DNA from 3 places in the Pseudarthrobacter sp. S6 genome. Region 3 is predicted to be linked to each of the others. Evidence: riboswitches for the same ligand, from Rfam matches in the RefSeq annotation. Region 3 holds a riboswitch; each other region holds the start of a gene.
The links. A riboswitch is a leader RNA that binds a small molecule or an ion and turns the genes downstream of it on or off. The one in region 3 is predicted to bind S-adenosylmethionine.

Region 1: another riboswitch for S-adenosylmethionine. It lies ahead of metX (homoserine O-acetyltransferase MetX); the one in region 3 lies ahead of ACQCS0_RS14010 (aminotransferase class V-fold PLP-dependent enzyme).
Region 2: another riboswitch for S-adenosylmethionine. It lies ahead of ACQCS0_RS19275 (DUF1737 domain-containing protein); the one in region 3 lies ahead of ACQCS0_RS14010 (aminotransferase class V-fold PLP-dependent enzyme).

The regions. Positions count from the first base shown of each region.
Region 1 is NZ_CP189581.1:1,467,675-1,474,743, reverse strand. Features, by position in the region: gene ACQCS0_RS07150 (glycine--tRNA ligase) at 1-248, opposite strand, end outside; gene ACQCS0_RS07145 (DMT family transporter) at 382-1,407, opposite strand; gene ACQCS0_RS07140 (RNA-binding S4 domain-containing protein) at 1,441-1,674, shown strand; gene ACQCS0_RS07135 (phospholipase) at 1,723-2,373, opposite strand; gene ACQCS0_RS07130 (SGNH/GDSL hydrolase family protein) at 2,469-3,317, shown strand; gene ACQCS0_RS07125 (hypothetical protein) at 3,456-3,968, shown strand; gene metX (homoserine O-acetyltransferase MetX) at 3,973-5,088, opposite strand; SAM riboswitch class IV at 5,101-5,215, opposite strand; gene ACQCS0_RS07115 (bifunctional o-acetylhomoserine/o-acetylserine sulfhydrylase) at 5,284-6,636, opposite strand; gene ACQCS0_RS07110 (VOC family protein) at 6,841-7,069, shown strand, end outside.
Region 2 is NZ_CP189581.1:4,012,246-4,019,314, reverse strand. Features, by position in the region: gene ACQCS0_RS19290 (LysR family transcriptional regulator ArgP) at 1-747, shown strand, start outside; gene ACQCS0_RS19285 (O-succinylhomoserine sulfhydrylase) at 766-1,974, opposite strand; gene ACQCS0_RS19280 (rhodanese-like domain-containing protein) at 1,971-2,384, opposite strand; gene ACQCS0_RS19275 (DUF1737 domain-containing protein) at 2,381-2,650, opposite strand; SAM riboswitch class IV at 2,664-2,779, opposite strand; gene ACQCS0_RS19270 (long-chain-fatty-acid--CoA ligase) at 2,878-4,461, opposite strand; gene ACQCS0_RS19265 (acetyl-CoA C-acyltransferase) at 4,509-5,774, opposite strand; gene ACQCS0_RS19260 (pyridoxamine 5'-phosphate oxidase family protein) at 5,794-6,258, opposite strand; gene ACQCS0_RS19255 (NUDIX domain-containing protein) at 6,343-6,810, opposite strand; gene ACQCS0_RS19250 (aminodeoxychorismate lyase) at 6,879-7,069, opposite strand, start outside.
Region 3 is NZ_CP189581.1:2,929,582-2,936,650, reverse strand. Features, by position in the region: gene ACQCS0_RS14030 (CrcB family protein) at 1-339, opposite strand, end outside; gene ACQCS0_RS14025 (CrcB family protein) at 336-755, opposite strand; gene ACQCS0_RS14020 (metal-dependent transcriptional regulator) at 756-1,469, opposite strand; gene ACQCS0_RS14015 (class I SAM-dependent methyltransferase) at 1,501-2,259, opposite strand; gene ACQCS0_RS14010 (aminotransferase class V-fold PLP-dependent enzyme) at 2,367-3,791, opposite strand; SAM riboswitch class IV at 3,827-3,940, opposite strand; gene hisN (histidinol-phosphatase) at 4,097-4,909, opposite strand; gene ACQCS0_RS14000 (ribosome small subunit-dependent GTPase A) at 4,964-6,079, opposite strand; gene aroA (3-phosphoshikimate 1-carboxyvinyltransferase) at 6,063-7,069, opposite strand, start outside.

The DNA.
Region 1 (7,069 bases), 1.5 Mb from region 3:
TCAACGTGGCCGGAGGCTTCCCATACCTGTCGGGGCAGGATGACGGAGGAATCCAGGCCCACTACGTCCTCGCGGCCGCGGACCATGGACTGCCACCACTGGCGCTTGATGTTTTCCTTGAGCTCAGCGCCGAGGGGTCCGTAGTCCCAGGCAGAGCGCGAGCCTCCGTAGATTTCACCGGCCTGGAACACAAAGCCCCTTCGCTTGGAAAGGGAAATGACCTGGTCGAGTACGGATTTTGCTGCCATGGTGGACTCCAATTTCTACAGGGCCGCTGGGTGCGGTCCGCGGGTATCTGGCCCCGCTGCACGTGGGTGCATCACCGCTGGGTGCGGGCGGGGCGGGCGAAGGAACAAGATGCAGAGAACTGCGTGTCCTAGCCTACCGGCCACTGCCTCCGGAAACTGCCTGCCTCCGGAAGGCGCCGCGCGGCCACGGCAGGGTGGCCAGGATGATGGCGGCCAGCGTCAGCAGTGTGCCCAGGACGGTGGCCGGGGCCACGATGCTTCCCGGGGCCGGCACCAGAAGGTCCAGCCCCAGGGAGCCCAGGAGCTGTCCGGCGATCATGCCGAGCCCGGTCACCAGCACTCCCAGGCTCCGGACCAGCAGCGCACCCAGGCCGATGAACACGCAGCCCATGGGTCCGCCCAGGTAGTACCACCACTCCGCCGGCAACGGATTGCCCGGTCCAACAACGGCCAGCTTGATGGCCAAGGCAATCCACAGGAACACCGCGCCGGCCACGAAGTTCACCAGCGTGGCGGCGATCGGCGAACCGTAGTGGACCGTCGCCGTCCCGTTCATGGCCTGTTGGAAACTCATCAGGAACCCGGCCAGGACCGGCAGGATCAACGGCAGGACCAAGGTTTCCAGGCCGCCGGCTCCCTCCGCGGGAGCACCCGGGGAACCCGGCGGGCTAGCCAGCCGTGGCGAAACCGCCCAGGCGACGGCGGCTACCGTCAGCACGCATCCGATGATCCGCAGGGGAGTTACGGCCCGTTTGCCGGCCGGACCGATGCCCAGCCGGTCCACCAGCAGCCCGCTCAGGGTCTGCCCGGTCACGGCGGCGACGGTAAACAGTGCCACGCCCAGGATGCCCACGGTGAAGGACTGCGAGAAAACAAAAAGGGCGCCGATGCCGCCGGCCAGGACGTACACGGGCGGGAAGGCCCGGGACCGGACCGCCGGCAGGATCCTGGCGAGACCGGCGCGGCCGCTGGGCAGGATCAGGGAGATCAGGATCATCACCACCAGGCCGATGCTGAAGCCCACCACGGCCGCAGCGATGCCGTCGTTGAGCCGGACGCCGAGGGCACCGTTGATCCGGCCCTGGACGGGAATGGCCAGTCCCGCGACGACGGCCAGCGGGAGCCCCGCGAACCGCGGCAGCCGGGGGGTGTGGGTCATTGGATTCACCTTACGTCAGGCATTATTACTTGTATGAGCAACCAGGACATTCAAGAGATCCCCATCCGCGACAGCATGATCCGTCTTGGCCAGCTCCTGAAGCTCGCCAGCCTGGTGGAGGACGGCGTGGAAGCCGCTGAGCTGATCAAAAACGGCCTCGTCAAAGTCAACGGCGCGATCGATGACCGCCGGGGACGCCAGCTGCACAACGGCGACACGGTCACCGTCAACGGGCAGACCGTGAAGGTTGTGGCCCCCGAAGCCTGACAAGCGTCAGCGGTCGGCGGCACTGTGCCGCCGGCCGCCGTCGTACGTTTATTTGTTCAGCACCTCGTGCGTCAGAAACTCGGAAACGTGCCCGATTTCCTGCTGGTTGATGCCGTGCCACATGCCCGCATACAGCACCTTGGTGAGCTTGACGTGCCCCCGCACCCAGCCCATGGTGTAGTCGATTTTGTCGGTAGTGATTACGGGGTCCTGCTGGTCCCGGCCCCAGAAGAGCGGCACCGTGCCGTCCAGTTCGCCGTCTTTGAAGGCGGGGTCGCCGTCCGCGTTGACCACAAAACCGGAAAGCCCGACGACGGCGGCGTAGTCAGCGGGGCGCTGCCGGAGCAGCGTGGTGGCCATGGCCATTCCCATGGAGAAGCCGAGCAGCGTCACCGTCGGGTGGTCGGCTTTGACGGTGTCAATCCAGTCCTGCACGTACATGGCTGCGGCCTTGACGGCGTCGAGCGTGTATTCGATGGAAGCCGTCAGCGGGAACCATGTAAACCCGGGGCCGGTCACCAGGGGCGCCCGGAGCGAGGCAACAACAAAATCCTCGGGAAGCATATCCGCCAGGCTCAGCAGGTCTTGTTCGTTGGCACCGTAGCCGTGCAGCAGCACCAGCAGCGGCTTCCCGGAGCGCTGGTCCTCCGGCCGGGACCACAGAACAACAGGAGCGGGAAATACTTGGGCGACAGTCATGGTTTCCATTCTTACAGTTACCCGGTGGTAACTACCTACGGTGGCGTAGCTTGTGAAAGAGGAGGCAGGATAGGACCGTGAATGACGCGAAAGCCATGCAGAGCCCACCCAGGGCCACGGAAGCGCACCCATGGAGCCGCTATGTAGCGATGGGAGATTCATTCACCGAGGGCATCGGCGACCCCGACCCAACCAGGCCCGGCGGATTCCGCGGCTGGGCCGACCGGGTGGCCGAGGAACTGGGCCGCGGCCCGACGGACTTCGCCTACGCCAACCTGGCGGTTCGCGGCCGGCTCCTGCAGCAGATCGTGGACCAGCAGCTCGCTCCGTGCCTGGCGCTGAAGCCGGACCTGATAACCCTTTCCACCGGCGGCAACGATCTCATCAGGCCCGGCGGAGACCCCGACGCCCTCGCCGAAAAACTTGATTCAGTGGTCCAGATCCTGGCCATGGGCGGTGCCACGGTGGTGCTGTTCAACGGCCCGGATACCGGCTCCTCGGTGCTGGGACGGATCCGCAGCAAGGTGGCCATCTACAACGAGAACCTGCGCACCGTGGCCGCCCGCCATGACGCCATCATCGCTGACATGTGGTCGCTCAAGCAGCTGAACGATCCGCAGATGTGGGACGAGGACCGCCTGCACTTTTCGCCATTGGGACACCACACCATCGCCGCCATGGTGCTGGATTCGCTGAACGTGAACCACACTCTCGAGCCGCTCCGGCCCAAGCCCCTGCCCGTCCGCACGTGGCGGGCAGCCCGCTCCGAAGACCTGGTGTGGGCCCGCGAGTACTTTGTCCCGTGGGTGGTGCGGCGGCTGCGCCACCGCTCTTCCGGCGACGGCATCACCGCAAAACGTCCGATGCCAGGCCCCGTGTTCGGCCCTGGCGTTCCATTGGGATCCGGCGAGGGGCCGCTGGGCACCGCCGACGCCCGGCGCTAGCGGCGGGCCGGCATGACACAGGGAACAGCGATGCCGTGCAGGATGCCGTGAACCGGGATGGAGCCTTCCTGCGGATCCCGGCCGGGCGTGTGGACTCCGGGGTTAAGCTGGAAGGACACATATGAGAGGCGCTACACCGTGAACAGCTTGTTTTTCTGGATCATCATTCTGTCGTTCGTGGTGCCTATGGCGATGCGGATGTACCGGAAGTCCGTCAACAAACGGAACCAGGAGCAGAGCTTTTCCGGTCGCTACCCTGAGCAGTTTCCAGGCGGCGAACAGTACCCAGGGCAGCAGAACAAACAGCCCCGTGACGGCTATACGCAGCAGGATTACATGAGTGGCGGCTTCCGCCAGGTCATGAGCCCACAGCCCCTGCCGCCGAGCCAGCCGTTGCCGCCCATGCAGCCGATTCCATCTGCAGACCAGCAGTTCCCGCCGTACGGCCAGCCGCAAGCCAATGATCAGTCGGTGCCGGCGCAGCGCGCGGAAGCACCGAAGCCGCCTGTCGCCCCCGCTATTCCCCTGCCGCCGTCGGGCCCGCAGGGATACCGTGCCCGGAAACTGGCCGAACTCGACCAGCAGTACAGCAACGGCGAGCTGGCCATGGAGGACTATATGAAGCGCCGCTCCGACATCATGAACGGCTAACTGCTTAGACCAGGAACGTATTCCGGAGCTGGGTGCCGAGCTGGCCAATCTCGGTCAGGAAGCCGTCGTGGCCGATCGGCGCCTCAATAACGTGCACATCCACGTCACCCGGGAGCGCGTCGGCCAGCTCACGGGACTGGGACGGGAAATACAGCCGGTCACTGTCCACGGCGGCCACGAAGAACCTGGCGGTAGCCCGGCCCAAGGCCTCATGCAGGGAACCCCGCCCGCGGCAGACATCGTGGCTCATCAGGGCGTCGGTGATGGCGATGTAGCTGTTGGCATCAAAGCGCCGCACCAGCTTTTTGCCTTGGTAATCCAGATAGCTTTCCACCTGGTAGCGGCCCCGCTCCCCCAGCGCCGCCGCCTGGAATGGCGATTCCGGGTGCTGGGCCGACCGGCCGAAGCGACCATCAAATTCCTCTGCGGAGCGATAGGTGATGTGCGCAATGCGCCGCGCCAGGGCCAGTCCGTCCTCCGGCAGCGGACCGCCATAGTAATCGCCGTCGTTAAAATTGCTGTCCTGGCGGATGGCGAGCGTCTGCGCCTGGGCGAACGCGATCTGTTCGGCCGTGCTGGCGGCACCGATCGAGATAACAGCGCACCGCTGGACCCGTTCCGGGTAGGTGACCGCCCATTCCAATGCCCGCGCGCCGCCCATGGAGCCGCCCAGCACGGCGTACCAGCTCGGGATGCCCAGCTGGTCAGCCAGCCTGGCCTCAGCCGCCGTGGTGTCCCGCAGCGTTACCAACGGAAACCGCGACCCCCATGGCTTGCCGTCGGGGGCAACCGAGGATGGCCCGGTGGAGCCGTAACAGCCACCAACGACGTTGATGGAGACCACAAAGAACCGGTCGGTGTCCACCGGTGCACCGGGTCCGGCCAGTTGCTCCCACCAGCCTGGCTCGTCGCTGTCGCCGCGCGTCACGTGCGTGCTGCCGGTCAGGGCGTGTTCAATCAGGACGGCGTTGGAGCCGTCCGCGTTGAGGGTTCCCCACGTTTCATAGCCAAGGGTGACGTCCGGGAGGTAACCGCCGGCTTCGAGCTCAAGTCCGCCGATGCTGGCGTAACGGACCACGCCGTTTCCGGGTGCTGCAGTACGGGAAATCGTAATCGTCATGGAAGGACCTTTTCTAAGCGCTTGCCCACCGTCAATTGACCGGCAGGCCAGGTCCTCACCCGGGGCACCCCGCCGCAAAAGAGGGTTGCCGGCCAGCAAGCCGGGGCTGTCGCTGGCACTCATGACCTACTTCGAGTGTACGAACAGCCCCGGTCTATTGCTAAGCGTGTGACTGGTTGTGACTTCGCTGAAGCCCTACTCCTGCGGGCCCACCGCGTCTTTGTTGGGGTCCGCTGCACCCTTGGCTGCCCGGAACCCGGCCTCGAGGTCGGCCAGGATGTCATCGATGTGTTCGATGCCCACGGACAGGCGGACGAGTCCCGGCGTGACCCCGGCGATGACCTGCTGCTCCGGCGAGAGCTGGCTGTGCGTGGTCGATGCCGGGTGGATCACCAGTGAACGGACGTCCCCGATGTTGGCAACGTGGGAGTGCAGTTCCAGGGCATCCACGAAGCGTTTCCCGGCCTCCGCGCCGCCGGCCAGGTTGAATGAGACCACCGCCCCGGTGCCTTTGGGGCCGTATTTGCGGCCGCGCTCATACCAGGGGCTGGAGGCCAGACCGGCATAGGCGACAGATTCGACGTCGTCCCTTGCCTCAAGCCACTGGGCAACATCGACGGCGTTGGCCACGTGCCGCTCCACCCGCAGGCTCAGCGTTTCCAAGCCCTGGGCGATGAGGAATGCGTTGAAGGGTGACACTGCCGAGCCGAGGTCGCGCAGCAGCTGCACCCGGGCCTTGAGGATGTAGGACAGGTTGGCACCCAGGGCACCGCCGGCACCGAGGTCCCGGGCATACACCAGCCCGTTGTAGCTGGGGTCCGGGGTGTTGAAGCCCGGGAACCGTTCCGGGTCCGCGCCGAAGTCGAACTTTCCGGAGTCCACGATCACGCCCGCGATCGCGGAACCATGGCCGCCCAGATACTTGGTGGCGGAGTGGACCACAATGTCCGCGCCCCATTCGAGCGGGCGGATGAGGTACGGGGTGGACAGGGTGCTGTCCACAATCAGGGGGACGCCGGCGTCATGAGCTACCCCGGACACGCCTTCGATGTCCAGCACGTCCTGCCGCGGGTTGGAGACCACCTCGCCGAAGAAGAGCTTGGTGTTGGGCTGGACGGCATCGCGCCACTGGTCGAGGTTGTCCGGGTCAGCCACAAACGTGACGGATATGCCGAACTTCTTGAGGGTGTGCGCCAGGAGGTTGTACGTCCCGCCGTACAGGCTGGGGCTGGCCACCACGTGATCCCCGGCTTCGGCAATGTTCAGGATGGCAAAGGCTTCGGCGGCCTGTCCCGAGCTCAACAGCAGTGCAGCGAGCCCGCCCTCAAGGCTGGCAATCCGCTGTTCCACGGCGTCCTGCGTGGGGTTGCCGATTCTGGTGTAGATCGGTGCGAGTTCTGCGAGGGCAAACCGGTTGGCGGCGCTTTCGGCACTCGGGAAAACGAACGACGTCGTCTGGTAAATTGGGAGCGCCCGCGCGCCGGTGGCGCTGTCCGGTTCCTGGCCAGCGTGGATCTGGCGGGTTTCGAAAGACCATGCGTTCGACATTCAATGCTCCTTGACGTGGTGTGGCACAACTCCGTTGCGTTCAGTGTAGGAAGACTTTCCCGGACAGGAACAGGATTGTGACGAAGGTGGTCAGCTGGCCGGTCCTTCTCCTGCATTCCGGCGGAATGTCCACTCGTGACGCAACGGATTCCGGTAAGGCTACCCTTAGCTGAGAGCCGGATCACAAAGTGCCAAGATGATGGCATGCGCATGGATCACGTCTCTTACGCCTGTGAACAAGATGGCCTCGTTGCCACCACCGAACGTATTTCGTCCGCCCTCGGCGTTGAAGCCGTGAAGGGCGGGGTGCACCCCCGGTTTGGAACCCGGAACATGATTATTCCCCTGGCCGGCCACAAATACCTGGAAGTTGTGGAGGTCCTGAACCACCCGGCATCGGACAAGGCCCCCTTCGGGCAGGCTGTCCGGGCCC
Region 2 (7,069 bases), 1.1 Mb from region 3:
CGCACCAACCCCGTCCGGCCCACAACTGCCGGGGAAGCCATCCTGCGGTTCGCCAGGCAGGTCCGGCAGCTCGAATGGGACGCCCAGCAGGAGCTAGGGGCGAGCCGTGACCGGCCGACGGCGCCCATCCCCTTGGTGGTGAACGCGGACTCACTCTCCACCTGGTTCATGCCTGCCTTGGCAAGTCTTCCGCCAGACCTCGGCGCTTGCTTCGAACTCCGCAGGGAGGATGAACAGCATTCCACCCAGCTCCTGCGGACGGGATCGGTGATGGCCGCGGTTACCGCAACGCCGGAACCGGTCCAGGGCTGCAGCGTGGAACCGCTGGGTTCCCTGCGGTACCGTGCGGTGGCAAGTCCCGGCTACCTCCGGCGCTGGTGGCCCGACGGGCCGGAACTTGTTTCAGGGAGCCACGCCCCGGTGGTGGACTTTGACCGAAAGGACGACCTGCAGGACGGGTTCTTCCGCACGAGGACCGGCGCAGAACTGACCGCGCCGCGGCACTATGTGCCGTCGTCGGCCGAGTTCGCCCAGGCCATCCGGCTGGGACTGGGATGGGGGCTGCTGCCGGAGCAACAGTGCCTGGCAGACCTCCGCAGCGGCGCCCTCGTGGAGCTGGCCTCCGCGAGCCCCGTTGACGTGTCCTTGTACTGGCAGCGGTGGAAAATCGACTCGCCGGTGCTCAACCAGCTGACTGCCGCCGTCCGGGAGACGGCCTCCCGGGAGCTGCGCCAGCCAGGCGCCTGAACCGGCCGCCGCCTGCCGTCAGATGCGCTTCAGGGCCTGCTCCAGGTCGCCGATGAGGTCGTCCACGTCCTCCAGGCCCACGGACAGCCGCACCACACCGTCGCTGAGCCCGATGGCGGCGCGGCCTTCGGGACCCATGGCGCGGTGTGTGGTGGTGGCCGGGTGGGTGATCAGGGACTTGGCGTCGCCCAGGTTGTTGGAGATGTCGATGATCCGTAACGCGTCCAGCAGCGCAAAGGCGGCGTCCTTGCCCGAGCGGTCATCCGTCGTCGCAAGTTCCAACGTGAGGACGGTGCCGCCGGCCTTCATCTGCTTGGCGGCGAGCTCGTACTGCGGGTGGGACTTGAGCAGCGGGTACTTAACCCAGCTGACTGCCGGCTGCTGCTCGAGCCATTCGGCCAGCCGCAGCGCTGACGCGGACGAGTGGTTCACACGCAGGGCCATGGTCTCCAGGCCCTTGGTGAGGACCCAGGCGTTGAACGCTGATAGGGCCGGGCCGGTGTGCCGCATGAGCTGCTTGACCGGGCCGTCAATGAAATCCTTGGTGCCCAGGATGGCTCCGCCCAGGACGCGTCCCTGGCCGTCGATGTGCTTGGTGCCGGAGTACACAATCACGTCCGCGCCCAGCTGGCCGCAGCGCTGCAGCAGGGGAGTGGCGAAGACGTTGTCGACGACGACGGTGGCCCCGGCGGCGTGCGCCAGTTCGCTGACGGTGCCGATGTCCACGATTTCCTGCATCGGGTTGGATGGCGATTCGAAGAACACTGCGGTGGTGGGTTCCGACAGTGCAGCAGCCCACTGTTCGAGGTCCGGGCCGTCAACGAACACGGTTTCCACGCCCCAGCGCGGCAGGATCTCGTTCAGGATCACAAAGCAGGAGCCGAACAGTGAACGCGCGGCAACCACCCGGTCGCCGGCCGCCAGCAGGGCGCCCAGGGCGGTGAAGACCGCTGACATGCCAGATGCCGTCGCAAAGCACGCTTCGGTGCCTTCGAGCAGGCGAAGGCGTTCCTGGAAGGTGGCCACGGACGGGTTGCCGTACCGGGAGTAGACGAAGCGTTCGTCCTCGCCGGTGAAGGCGCGCTCGGCGGCGGCAGCGGACTCGTAGACGAAGCCGGAGTTCAGGAAGACCGGCTCGGTGGTCTCCTGGAAGTTGGTGCGGTCCAGCCCGCCGCGGACGGCCTGCGTTTCGGCGCTCCAGCCGGCGGCGTCTTCGTTGAAAGTCACTTCGTTATTCCCAGGTTGGTGGGGAGGCCGCGGTTCTTCCAGCCGTTGACGGTGCGCTCGCCGTAGCGGTCCGTCTCGCCTTCGAAACCCTCAAGGACGTTGTAAGCGGTGAAGCCGGCCTGCGTCGCGGCGATGGCGGCGGCGATGGAGCGCTGGCCCGAGCGGCAGAGGAACACCAGTTCGGCGCCGTCGTCCTCCGGTGCCTGCTGTGTCAGGTCGGTGATGAAATCCGGGTTGGGGATGCCGCCGGGGAAGGTCCACGGGATGAACAGGGGATCGTGGTCCGTGGCCTTGGTGTCGGGGATGCCGATGTGGGCCCATTCGCCTTCGGTCCGTACGTCCACCATAATGGCGCCCTGCTCCAGCTTGGCCCAGGCTTCGTGCGGGGTGAGGTCTCCGGCGTAGCTCATGCGTGGCCCTCGCCGTCGAAATCGAGGTCTTCAACGGCGGTGGCCACGGCGGCGTCCGCCGTTGCGATGGCTGCCGGGAGGATCAGTGCCTGCGCAACAATCACGCTGGTGCCGTTGAACGTGGCGGCGGGGCTGCCGTGCAGGACATACCCTTCGGCCAGGGCAGTGGAAATCCGTTCACAGAAAGACCTGTCGTCCGGCCCGGTGACAAGCCGGTACGACAGTTTTTCTTCGGGGGCAGGGTCAGGGGCGGGGGCGTTAGGCACGACGGAACTCCTTCTTTCACGCTTGCAGCTCGAATGGGTCGATATGCCGAGTATTCACCTGAGGCACCCCGCCGCGAAAGGGAGGGTTGCCGACCGGCCAGTCAGGGCTTGGCGCCGGTTCTCATTACTCCCGAAAAACGTAACACTCGCCCCGCCCCGCCGCACCGCCGCCGTCGTCATGTTCCGTAACCAACGCGTGTTTCCTGTCCCGCATCATTCCCGCCTGATCACCCTGTTGGAGTATGGGCGGCGCTGTACCGGGCGGTGAGTTCGCGCTTGAGGACCTTGCCGCTGGGGCCGGTGGGGAATTCGGTGACTAGGGTAATGATCCGCGGATACTTATAGGCCGCCAATTCCGCGGCGGCGAAGTCCCGCAACTCATCAACGGTGGCGCTGCTGCCCGGATTGAGGACGACGGCGGCCGCCACCTCCTGCCCATGGGTTTCGTCGGGGACGCCATAGACGGCAACGCTCAGGACTGCCTCGTGCCGGCTGAGGACTTCCTCTACCTCGCGCGGGTAGACGTTGAAGCCGTTCCGGATGATCATCTCCTTCTTCCGGTCCAGGATCCGGAGGTAGCCGTCCCCGTCCTTGGTGCCCAGGTCGCCGGTCCGGAACCAGCCGTCCACCACAGCCTCGGCGGTGGCTTCGGGCCGGTTGAGGTAGCCCGTGAAGAGGTTGTGCCCCCGGACCACCAGCTCGCCTAACTCGCCCGTGGGCAGCAGTTCGATGGCATCTTGGACGTCCGCGCGGGCGATCTCCACCTGGACTCCCCAAATGGCCTGGCCGACCGTTCCGGGCCGCGGCGCTTTGCCTACATGGTTGAAGGTGGCAACCGGGGACGTCTCGGTCAGGCCGTAGCCTTCGTAAATGTCCGAGCCGAATTCCGTCTTGAACCTGTCCATCACCGCCACCGGCAGGGACGCGCCGCCGGAGATGCAGTAGCGCAGGGCGTTGGACCGGCCGGTGTTGGTGCGGGCGGCTTCGAGCATGGCGATGTACATGGTGGGCACGCCGAAGAAGACATTGATGTTGTGCCGGGCGAGGGCATCCAGGGCTGCGTCCCCGCGGAACTTGGGCAGCATCACGATGGTGGCCCCCGCCCGCAGCCCGGTGTTGAGGACGCACGTCTGGCCGAAGGTGTGGAACATCGGCAGTCCGCCGAAGATGACGTCACCGCGGCGGAGGTCAAACGTGCTGGTCAGCAGCGTATTGGTCTGTTCCACAAGGGCGAAGTGGCTGCCCAAGGCGCCCTTGGGCTTGCCGGTGGTCCCGGATGTGTACAGAATCGTGGCCGTCTCGAAGGGCCGCAGCGGCAGCCAGGTGCTGATGGGCTCGGCTCCTGCCGCTTCGGTCTCCAGCCGGGCAGCGCCTTCGGTCCCCTCCGGCACCAGGACGGTGACGACGTCGATGCCCGCGGCCGCGGCGCCTTTGGCACCTTCCTCAAGGAGCGGTCCGGCGCAGACGAGCAGCTGCGCGCCGCTGTCGCGCAGCATGTACTCGATCTCCTTGCCCTTCAGCAGCGCATGCAACGGCACCACCACGCCGCCCAGCGCGAGGACCGCGTAGTAGACCCGGGCGAAATCAGCAATATTGGGCATCAGCAGGGCCACGCGGCTGGCGTGCCCCACGCCACGGTCCCGCAACGCACCGGCATACGCGCGCGTCTGTTCCCAGAGTTCGCTGTAGGTCACCCGCTCCTCGCCCACCACGAGGGCCGCGGAGTCCGGGAAGCGGGCGGCTGATTCAGCCAGGATTGCGGCAACAGAGATGGTCCCGAAACCCTCTTCGGCGGTAGGTGAAGTGTTCATGGTGTCCTGTCTGGCTAGTGGAGTGGTTGACAGCAACGCGGGGTCACTTAGCGCCCGTCCAAAGCCTCCGCATGGGCGTTAAGTGACCCCGCGTTGCTTTGGAGGAGGGGTGTGGGTCGGGCTTTGAGGATCAGGGCGTCGCCCTGGCCGCCGCCGCCGCACAACGCAACCACGCCTGTCCCGCCGCCGCGCCGGTTCAGCGCGAGTGCCTGATGCAGGACCAGACGCGCCCCCGAGGCGCCCACCGGGTGGCCCAGGGCGATGGCGCCGCCGTCGGCGTTGATCCTGTCCGCGTCGATCCCCAGGTCCGTGGCGGACTGCAGTACCACCGAGGCGAAGGCTTCATTGATCTCAATCAGGTCCACGTCGTCAATGGTCATCCCTTCAAGTTTCAGGGCCCGCTCAATGGCGCGGGACGGCTGGGAATGCAGGGAACCGTCCGGTCCGGCGGTCTGGCCGTGGCTGCCGATTTCCGCGATCCAGCTGAGGCCGGCCGCTTCCGCTGCTGCCTTGCTGGCCACTACCACGGCGGCCGCGCCGTCGGACAGCGGGGAGGCAGAACCGGCGGTGATGGTGGCGGCCGGATCCTTGGAGAAGGCGGGCTTCAGTGCCGCCAGCGTCTCGATTGTGGTGCCGGCGCGGATGCCCTCGTCGGAATTAATCACGACGGCGGGTCCCCGCCGCTGCCGGACCTCCAACGGAGCGATTTCCTCAGCCAGGATGCCGGCCGCCCGGGCGGCCTCCGCCCGTTGGTGCGAAAGGGCGGCCACGGCGTCCTGGTCCTCGCGGCTGATGCCCAGGCGGACGTTCCCGGCGTCGGTGGCGGAGCCCATCAGTTCACCTGAGACGGGGTCCTGCAGGCCGTCAAAGTTCAGCGAATCCAGCAGCGGCGCGTCACCGATCGCGACGCCGCCGCGGAGCCGGGGCAGCAGGTGCGGGGCGTTGGTCATGGATTCCTGGCCTGCCGCCACAATGAAATCAGCCTCGCCGGCGCGGATCATCCGGGCGGCATCGATCACGGCGGTCAGCCCGGACAGGCACAGTTTGTTGATGGTCACGGTGGGCACATCCCAGCCGATGCCGGCGGCGAGGCTGGCCTGCCGGGCGGGTCCCTGACCAGCGCCCGCCTGGATAACCTGCCCCACGATGACGGCCTGGATCTGTTCCGGCGCCACCCCGGACCGTTCCAGTGCGTTCCGGATGGCGTGGGCACCCAGTTCGCTGGAGGTGAGCCCGGACAGGCTGCCGCGGAACTTGCCGAAGGGGGTCCGTGCGCCGCCCAGGATGACGGGGATGTGAGAATCGTGGCTCATGGGGTGCCTGTCGCCCGCGCTACTCGAAGGAAGCACGACGGCGGTCCGACAACCGGGTGTTCCAGACGTCCGGTTTGGTGACCTGGAAGCGGCGGCCGGTCAGCGCGAGTGGCGTCAGCCGGATGTAGTATTCCTTGGGCCCGGGCTGCCAGGGCTCCAGATGCAGGGCGTCAACGGCGTCCTTCTCGGCCTGGGCCTCGATCACGGCGGTGTCTCCGCGCGCCACCACGCTCCAGGCGATCTCCGTGCGGGGATCGTATCCATCGATCTCCAGCGCCGCGGGACGGTCCGCCTGGGCGCCCCAGAGTTTGGCGCCACCGGCGCTGCGGAAGACAATGCTCCTGCGGTCCAGCACGTAGTTGACCGGAAAGATCTCCGGATGGCCGTCCACTACCAGGGCCAGGCGCCCCAGCATGTCATCGGCCAGCAACTCCCAGCATTCGTCGAACGTCAATGTGTTGGTCGGCTCCGTGTGAGAGTTCATGCACCAAACCATACGGACCTGCGCGACGGACCAAAAGGGCAGTTCCGCCCGTCAGTACCCGGCCCGGGTCTGGGGCGGATCAATTCAGTGCCGTTCAAGACGCTCCAGCAGCGCGTCCAGGATCGGAAGCTGGCCCTTGACCAGCTTGCCGCGGGCATCGGTTTCCGTCACCCACCGGGCGTCGTCCACCTCGGGAAAGTCCTGGATGATGCCGGATCCTCTGGGCCACTCCAGCGGAAATGTGTTGCTCACAATCCCATCCGGCTGGAAGTCAGACTCAGCCGCAAACACCGTAATGATCTTTCCGGACGATTGCCGGAAGGCGCCCAGTTCGAAGTAGTCAACGGCCGGCGGCGGCGTGCCGATCTCTTCGGCGAATTCCCGAAGGGCGGCCACCAGGGGTTCCTCATCGGGAAGGTATTCGCCCTTGGGAACGGACCACGACTGGGTCTGTTTGCGCGCCCAGAACGGTCCGCCCATGTGCGCTATCCATACGTCCAGCCCGTCTGCTCCCCGCCGGTACAGCAGGATCCCCGCACTGCGAACCGCCATGGCCTCAGGCCCTCCTGCTGAACGCCGGAAAACTGCTGCATCCCGGAAAACTGTTGAATCCCAACGAACTACTGAACCCCGGCAAGCAATGCGTTGAGTTCTGCCGTCAGCTGCTTCTGTACGGCAGGCGTTCCCACTTCCTTGCCGTCAATGTGGTTCACCGGTGCGAGCAGCCTGATGCTGGAAATCAGCCATACGGCGTCGGCATCCAGCAGGTCCTGCGGTTCCAGCGGACCATACCCGAGCTCCCACCCGGCCG
Region 3 (7,069 bases):
GACGTTCAAGGCTGCGGCCCCGAACCGCGACTCACTGAGCAGCCGCACCGTCGCGGTGGTCCAGGAGCTGAACGTGGTGAGGCCGCCGGCAAAACCGGTGGCGACGGCGGTCTGCCACTCGGGAGCGAGGCCCAGCTGTTTGGTGATGCCGATGGACAGCCCTATGATCAGGCACCCGGTGACGTTGACTGTCAGCGTGGCCCACGGCCAGTGCCGCGGCGTCCCGCTGGAGCCCACGGCGCCACGGAGCCCCGAACGGTGGGCGAACCAGCTGTCGACGGCGAAGCGCAGCAGGGCGCCCGCCATGCCGAACACTCCCACCAGGACCGCGCCCATCATGATGCTGCCTCCAGCCGGTCGGTGAGCAGCCGCCCGGTCCGCCAGCCACCGGCCGCGGCGCCCAGACCCAAAACCAGGGACAGCCCCAGGTAAGCCATCCACACCGGATATTCACCAGCCGTGGCCAGCTGGTCAATCGAGAACATTACGGCTGAGAACGTGGTGAACGAGCCCAGAAGTCCTGGCCCGAGGCCGGCGCGTAGCCAGAATGCAGTCCGCGGCCGGGCGATCCAAACCGTGGTGAGGCCGGCCAGCACAAAGCTGCCAGCCACATTGATTCCCAGGGTGGTCAAGGGAATTGTCCCCGCGGCTTCCGGAAACGCGAGTCCCAGGCCGTACCGGAGTTCGGTTCCGGCCAGGCCGCCCGTCGCCACGGCCACCCAGGCCTGCCATGCCGGCGCGCGGGTGTTCGTCATTCAGGTGCCACTGAGGGTGCAGCCGGTGTGGGGGTGGTCGCTGTGGACCCAGAGCGCAGCGGTGACTTCATCCGCGAGATCATAATCCCGCTTCCTGCCGGGGCTGCTGATCCGCACCACCAGCGCGCCGCCGAACGGCTTGCGGCCCACGACCTCCACCTCGGCATCGAGATCGATTTCCTCGGCGGAAAGATACCGGAGCAGATCCGGGTTCTCGTCGCTGATGCGGGTGATCCGGCCGGTGTGTCCGAGATCGAGTTCGCCGAGCAGATGGGCCTTCGGCAGCAGCACCGTGCCGTCCGCGGCGGGGATCGGGTCGCCGTGCGGGTCGCGTTGCGGGTTGCCGAGTTTCGTCGCCATGCGCTCGATAAACGTGTCCGACACCGCATGCTCCAGCAATTCGGCTTCGTCGTGGACTTCGTCCCAGCTGTAGCCGAACTCCTGGACGAGGTAGGTCTCAATAAGCCGGTGCCGGCGCACCATGGACAGTGCCAGCCGGACACCGGAGTCCGTGAGGGTGATGGCGCTGTAGGGCTTGTGGTCCACCAGGCCCTGGTCCTTGAGCTTGCGGACCATCTCTGAGACCGAAGAATTGGCCACCCCCAGGCGCTGCGCGAGCTGGGAGGACGTAATTGGTTTATCCTGCCACTCCGTGAAGCCGTAGATGACCTTGACGTAGTCCTCGATCGAGGAGGAGGGCGCGCTGGTCTTCACGCCTCCAAGCCTACCCGGTGGTCTGCGCCCGTCACGCCTTCGCTGCCCGCCACGTCAGCGTCAGGTACGGCAGGCTGATGTCCCCTTCCACGGCGTGCCCCAGATGCGTGTGCAGATACCAGTCCAGATTGGCCAGGACCTTGCTGCGGGTGGCTTCGCCAGCGCTCAGGTAGTAGCTGCGGGACTTCGTTAGTTCCATGATGTCCGCCGTGCTGAGGCTGTCCTCCCACCCCGCCACATGGCTTTGGAGGCCTTCAAACTCCGGGCCCACCACCGGTCGGAAGCCGGGCTTGTAGACGTCGCCTGCGTGCATGATGCGGGACAACCGGTGGACCCACGGCACGGACGTGTCCAGCTGGTTCCAGATCAGGGCCATGGTTCCGCCGGGCCGCAGGATCCGCGCCAGTTCGGTGCTCGCTGGAAGCGGATCGCACCAGTGCCAGGCCTGCGCAACGCTCACGACGTCGAACGAGGACTCAGGGAGGCCGGTGGCCTCTGCGGTCCCCGGGGTCGCGTAAACCCCCGGGTAGTGTGCCCGCAGCTGGTCCAGCATGTCCGGGGACGGGTCCACGGCGGAAACCGCCAGGCCGCGTTCCATCAGCAGGGCGGTGAACTTGCCGGTCCCGGCGCCCACGTCCACTGCGTCTTTGGCTCCGGAAGGGATCAGCCAGTCCGCTGATTCGGCGGGGTAGCCAGGGCGTACGCGCTGGTAATGTTCGCCGCCGTCCTGGAAACTCTGCCCGAGTTCCAGGCGGCGTCCGTGCTCAAGCCTGGGGCCACCCCGTGCCACGTCCGGCCTCCTTCAACTCTGCCAATGCCGTATCCGTCGAATTTACCGTATAGGCCTCCACCCGGTGGGTGGCCGTCAGATCAGGAGGTACAGGACGAAAGGCTCAGTCAGTCGTCAAGGCACGGAGCCGCGCCGGCCGTACCCGGCGTGTTGGGCGCCCAGTGCGGGTAGGTGCGGGTGTCGTTAGCCGGAACCCAGCGGCCCGCGTCCACCACGTAGTCCCAGCCCAGGCCGGTCCGGCGGAGTTGCTCCAGGCCTGCAAGGAGCCGCTGGGCATCCTCCAGCCGGGAGCCCACGCCGAAGCTGGCCCGCAGCGAACCGGAGGGAAGGCCGAGGCGCTTGAGGAGTGGGTGCGCGCAAAAGCGGCCGTCCCGGAGGCCAACTCCGTGCTCGGCCGACAGGTACGCGGCCACGAGTCCGGCGTCGTATCCTGCCACGGAGAAGTTCACCACGCCGATGGTGCCGGTGTCGGCGTCCGTATCCGAGAAGATCTGGTGCACGGTGACGCCGTCGATCTTCCCGAGCCCGTCAACCAGGAATGACCGGATGGCCGCTTCGTGGGCGTGCCAGCGGTCCTGGTCCAAGGATGCGATGACCTGGGTGGCCCGTGCCAGGGTAGCCGCACCCAGGACGTTGGGGGAGCCTCCCTCGTGCCGGGCCGGGCCGGTGGCCCAGCTGACGCCGTCGAGCTTGGCCTCGCGGACGGCGCCGCCGCCGGCCAGATGGGGAGTACCGGCGTCGAGCCAGTCCGTGCGGCCCACCAGGACCCCGGAGCCGAAGGGCGCGTAGAGCTTGTGGCCGGAGAAGGCAAGGTAGTCGACGTCGTCGGTGCTGATATTGATGCGTCGGTGCGGCGCCAACTGCGCGGCGTCCACCACGATCCGCGCCCCGTACTCATGGGCGAGGGCGGCCAGGGCCTTGACCGGCAGGATCTCGCCGGTGACGTTGGAGGCGCCCGTGACCGCGAGGAGACTGACGTTGCCCTGCTCAAGTTCGGCGCGCAGGACCTCAAGGGTCCCCACGATGGTGTCCGCGGCGACGACGCTGCGGTGCGGGACGCCCTGCCACGGCAGGAGGTTGGCGTGGTGCTCGATGTCCAGGTAGAGGACATCTCCATCCGGCCGGCCATCCGTCGCTGGCAGGCAACCTGCGAGCAGGTTCAGCGAGTCGGTGGTGTTCCGGGTGAAGATGACGGAGTCGTCCGGGCGTCCGCCCACAAAATCGCGCACGATGTTCCGGGCGTTCTCGTAGACAGAGGTGCTGATCTGCGACGCAAAGCCCGCGCCGCGGTGGACGCTGGCGTAGAACGGCAGGATCTCGTTGAGGTAGGCGGACACCACGGAGAGGGCAGGAGCGGATGCGCCGTAGTCCAGGTTTGCGTAGCGGACATGGCCGCCCTGGATCAACGGTGCCTGGATTTCCGCGCCGGTGACGGCGGATAGGGGGCGTCCGGAGACCGTAGCGGCATCGTGGATCAGCGCAGCGGCGTTGTTGGGGGAAAAACTGGCGGGGGAGACGGTGGCAGTTGTCAAGGAGACCTCACTCTAAAAGGACTCCCGGTACCGGGAATCCGCGCTTGCCGTGTCCATTCCGGACCGGCCTGGTCGTCACCCGGGGCACCCCACCGCGAATGGAGGGTTGCCGGCCAGCAAACCGGGGTTTAGCGCTGGCACTCGTGACCTGTTAAGAGCGTAGAACATGTGCCGGGGCGAGAAGGAAGCCCGCCCCAATGTTAAGGGCTTTGTTACGCACGTTTGAGGAATGGAATATTTGTCGAAGATACGACGGCGGACGCCCCAATCAGGGGGCGTCCGCCGTCGATAATTCGTAAAACGACCTAAAGAAGGTCGTCCAGATCCGGGTTCAGCCGCTTGAGGACTTCGGAGTGCAGGATGGAATTCGTGGCCAGGGCGTTGCCGCCGAACGGTCCGTCCTGGCCCTCCAGGGAGGTGAAGCGGCCGCCGGCTTCGACCACGATGGGCACCAGTGCGGCCATGTCGTACAGATTCAGTTCCGGTTCGCAGGCGATGTCAACGGCACCTTCGGCCACCATGCAGTAGGACCAGAAATCGCCATAGGCGCGTGTTCGCCACACGTCTTCGGTCAGTCCCAGGAATTCATCCAGGTTGCCGCGTTCCTTCCAGCCGCCCAGGCTGGAATAAGACAGGGAGGCATCCGAGAGCTTGGAGACGTCCGAGACCCGGAGCCGCGTTGCGGCCGCGAGGGACTTGCCCATGTAGGCGCCGGAACCCTTGGCGGCCCACCAGCGCTTGCCCAGCGCGGGTGCACTGACCACTCCCACCACGGGTTCGCCTTCGTCCACGAGGGCTATCAGGGTGGCCCACACCGGGACGCCGCGGACAAAGTTCTTGGTGCCGTCGATGGGATCAATGATCCAGCGGCGGGAGCCATGGCCCGAACTGCCGAATTCCTCGCCCAGCACGGCGTCGCGGGGACGCGAGCGGGACAGCTGGCCGCGGATGGCTTCCTCCGCGGACTTGTCCGCGTCCGTGACCGGCGTCAGGTCCGGCTTGGTCTCGATGCGGAGGTCCAGTGCCTTGAAGCGGCTCATGGTCTGGTCATCCACGGAATCTGCCAGCACATGGGCAAGGCGCAGGTCATCGTTGTAGCTCGAAGCGGGTTGGATCATGGTTACAAACTACCGTCTCCGGGCCGTGGGGTTGGGGACGTCGGCTTTTGGCCGCTAGCCTATGCTGCCCAGTTCCTTGGTTTCCTGGCCAACCAGGCGCGGATCAGTGCCGAGCAGCCGCCGCAGGGATGCTAGCCGGGCCGGGCCAGTGGGGCCCGCTTGACCGGCCGCCACCCAGGAATCCACACCGCAGTTGACAGCCGCGGTGTTGTGCTTGCAACCACGCTCGCAGGCATCCGTGCCCGGTTCCAGGTCCGGGAAGGACCGCAGGATCCGGTCAGGGTCCACATGGGCCAGACCGAACGAACGGATGCCAGGGGTATCGATGATCCAGCTTCCGGCGGGAGCTCCCGTCAGCTTCAGGGCAAGGGCCGACGACGACGTGTGGCGGCCGCGGCCGGTCACCGCGTTCACACCACCGGTGGCCCGTTCGGCCCCGGTGAGCGCATTGACCATGGTGGACTTGCCCACGCCGGAATGGCCCAGCATCACCGAGACCTTGCCCTCGAGGTACGCGCGGAGCTGCGAAACCGCGTCTCCGTCCAGGCGGGCAGAGAGGCCGTCATCGGAGCGGGCATCAATACCTGAGGCCTCGGAGTCCGACGTACGGCTGATGATCACCGGGAAGTCCAGGTGTTCGTAGTTGGACAACAGTTCCGCGGGATCCCTGACATCCGCCTTGGTGACGAGCAGCAGCGGCTCGATGCCGGCGTCGTACGCGGCCACCAGGGCACGGTCAATGAAGCCGGTGCGTGGCTCCGGGTTTGCGGCGGCCACCACCACCACCAGCTGATCGGCGTTGGCCACCACCGCACGCTCGATCGGATCAGTGTCATCGGCGCTGCGGCGCAGCAAGGTCCGGCGTTCCTGGATCCGGACCAGCCGGGCCAGCGTGTCGGGCTCCCCGGACACATCGCCGACAAGGGAGACGAAGTCGCCGGCCACCACGGGGGAGCGGCGCAGTTCGCGGGCCCTCGCGGCGATGATGATCCGTTCGTCGCCCGAGTCCTCACCGACGACGGCGGTGTACCGGCCGCGGTCCACGGTGATGATGCGGCCCGTGACGGCGTCGTCGTGGCTGGGGCGGTCCTTCGTGCGCGGCCGGGAGCCCTTTTTGCTGGGCCGGATCCGGACGTCGGACTCGTCCCAGGAATCAGTGCTGCGTGCCACCAGCGGAACCTTCCGTGGCGTCGCCGGCGGCCGCGCCCTGGGTGAGCATGTCCGCCCACATCTGCGGGAATTCCGGCATGGTCTTGGCCGTGGTGGCGATGTCCTGGACCTCGATGCCCGGTACTGCGAGGCCGAGGATGGCGCCGGCAGTGGCCATCCTATGATCCGCATAACTGTGGACGACGCCGGCGTGCAGCTTTGCCGGGCGGATCACGAGGCCGTCGCTGGTCTCTTCCGCGTCGCCGCCGAGGCGGTTGATTTCGGTGACGAGCGCGGCCAGCCGGTCCGTCTCGTGGCCGCGCAGGTGCGCGATGCCGGTCAGCTGTGAAGGTCCGGTGGCCAGGGCGCAGAGGGCCGCCACGGTGGGGGCGAGCTCGCTGGTTTCGTGAAAATCCGCGCCCTTGATCTCTGGCCCGCCGGTGACGGTCAGGACGCCGTCAGCCAGGATGACGTCCGCGCCCATATCCGCCAGGATGCTGCGCCAGAGATCGCCCACCTGGGTGGTGCCGGTGGGCCAGTCCGGGATGCGGACGGTGCCGGCGGAGGCCAATGCTGCGGCCAGGAACGGGCCGGCGTTGGAGAGGTCCTGCTCGATGCGCTGATCAAAAGCGCGGATGGGGCCCGGGGCCACCACCCAGTGGTTCGGCACGGAATCGTCCACGGTCACGCCGACGCCGCGAAGTACGGCAACCGTCATGTTGATGTGGTCCAGGCTGGGCACCGGCTTGCCCACGTGCTCCAGGTGGAGTCCGTCAGTGAACCTGGCGCCGACCAGCAGGAGGGCGGAGACGAACTGGGATGACGCGCTGGCGTCGATCACCAGATGGCCGCCTTGGACTTGCCCGGTACCTTCAACGGTGAACGGCAGTGACGAGGGGGTCCCGCCGTCGTCCGCGGTCAGCGCCACTCCGAGGGCTCTCAGGGCCTCGATGATGGTGCCCATGGGGCGCTTCCTGGCGTGGGGGTCGCCGTCGAACACGCTCACGCCGG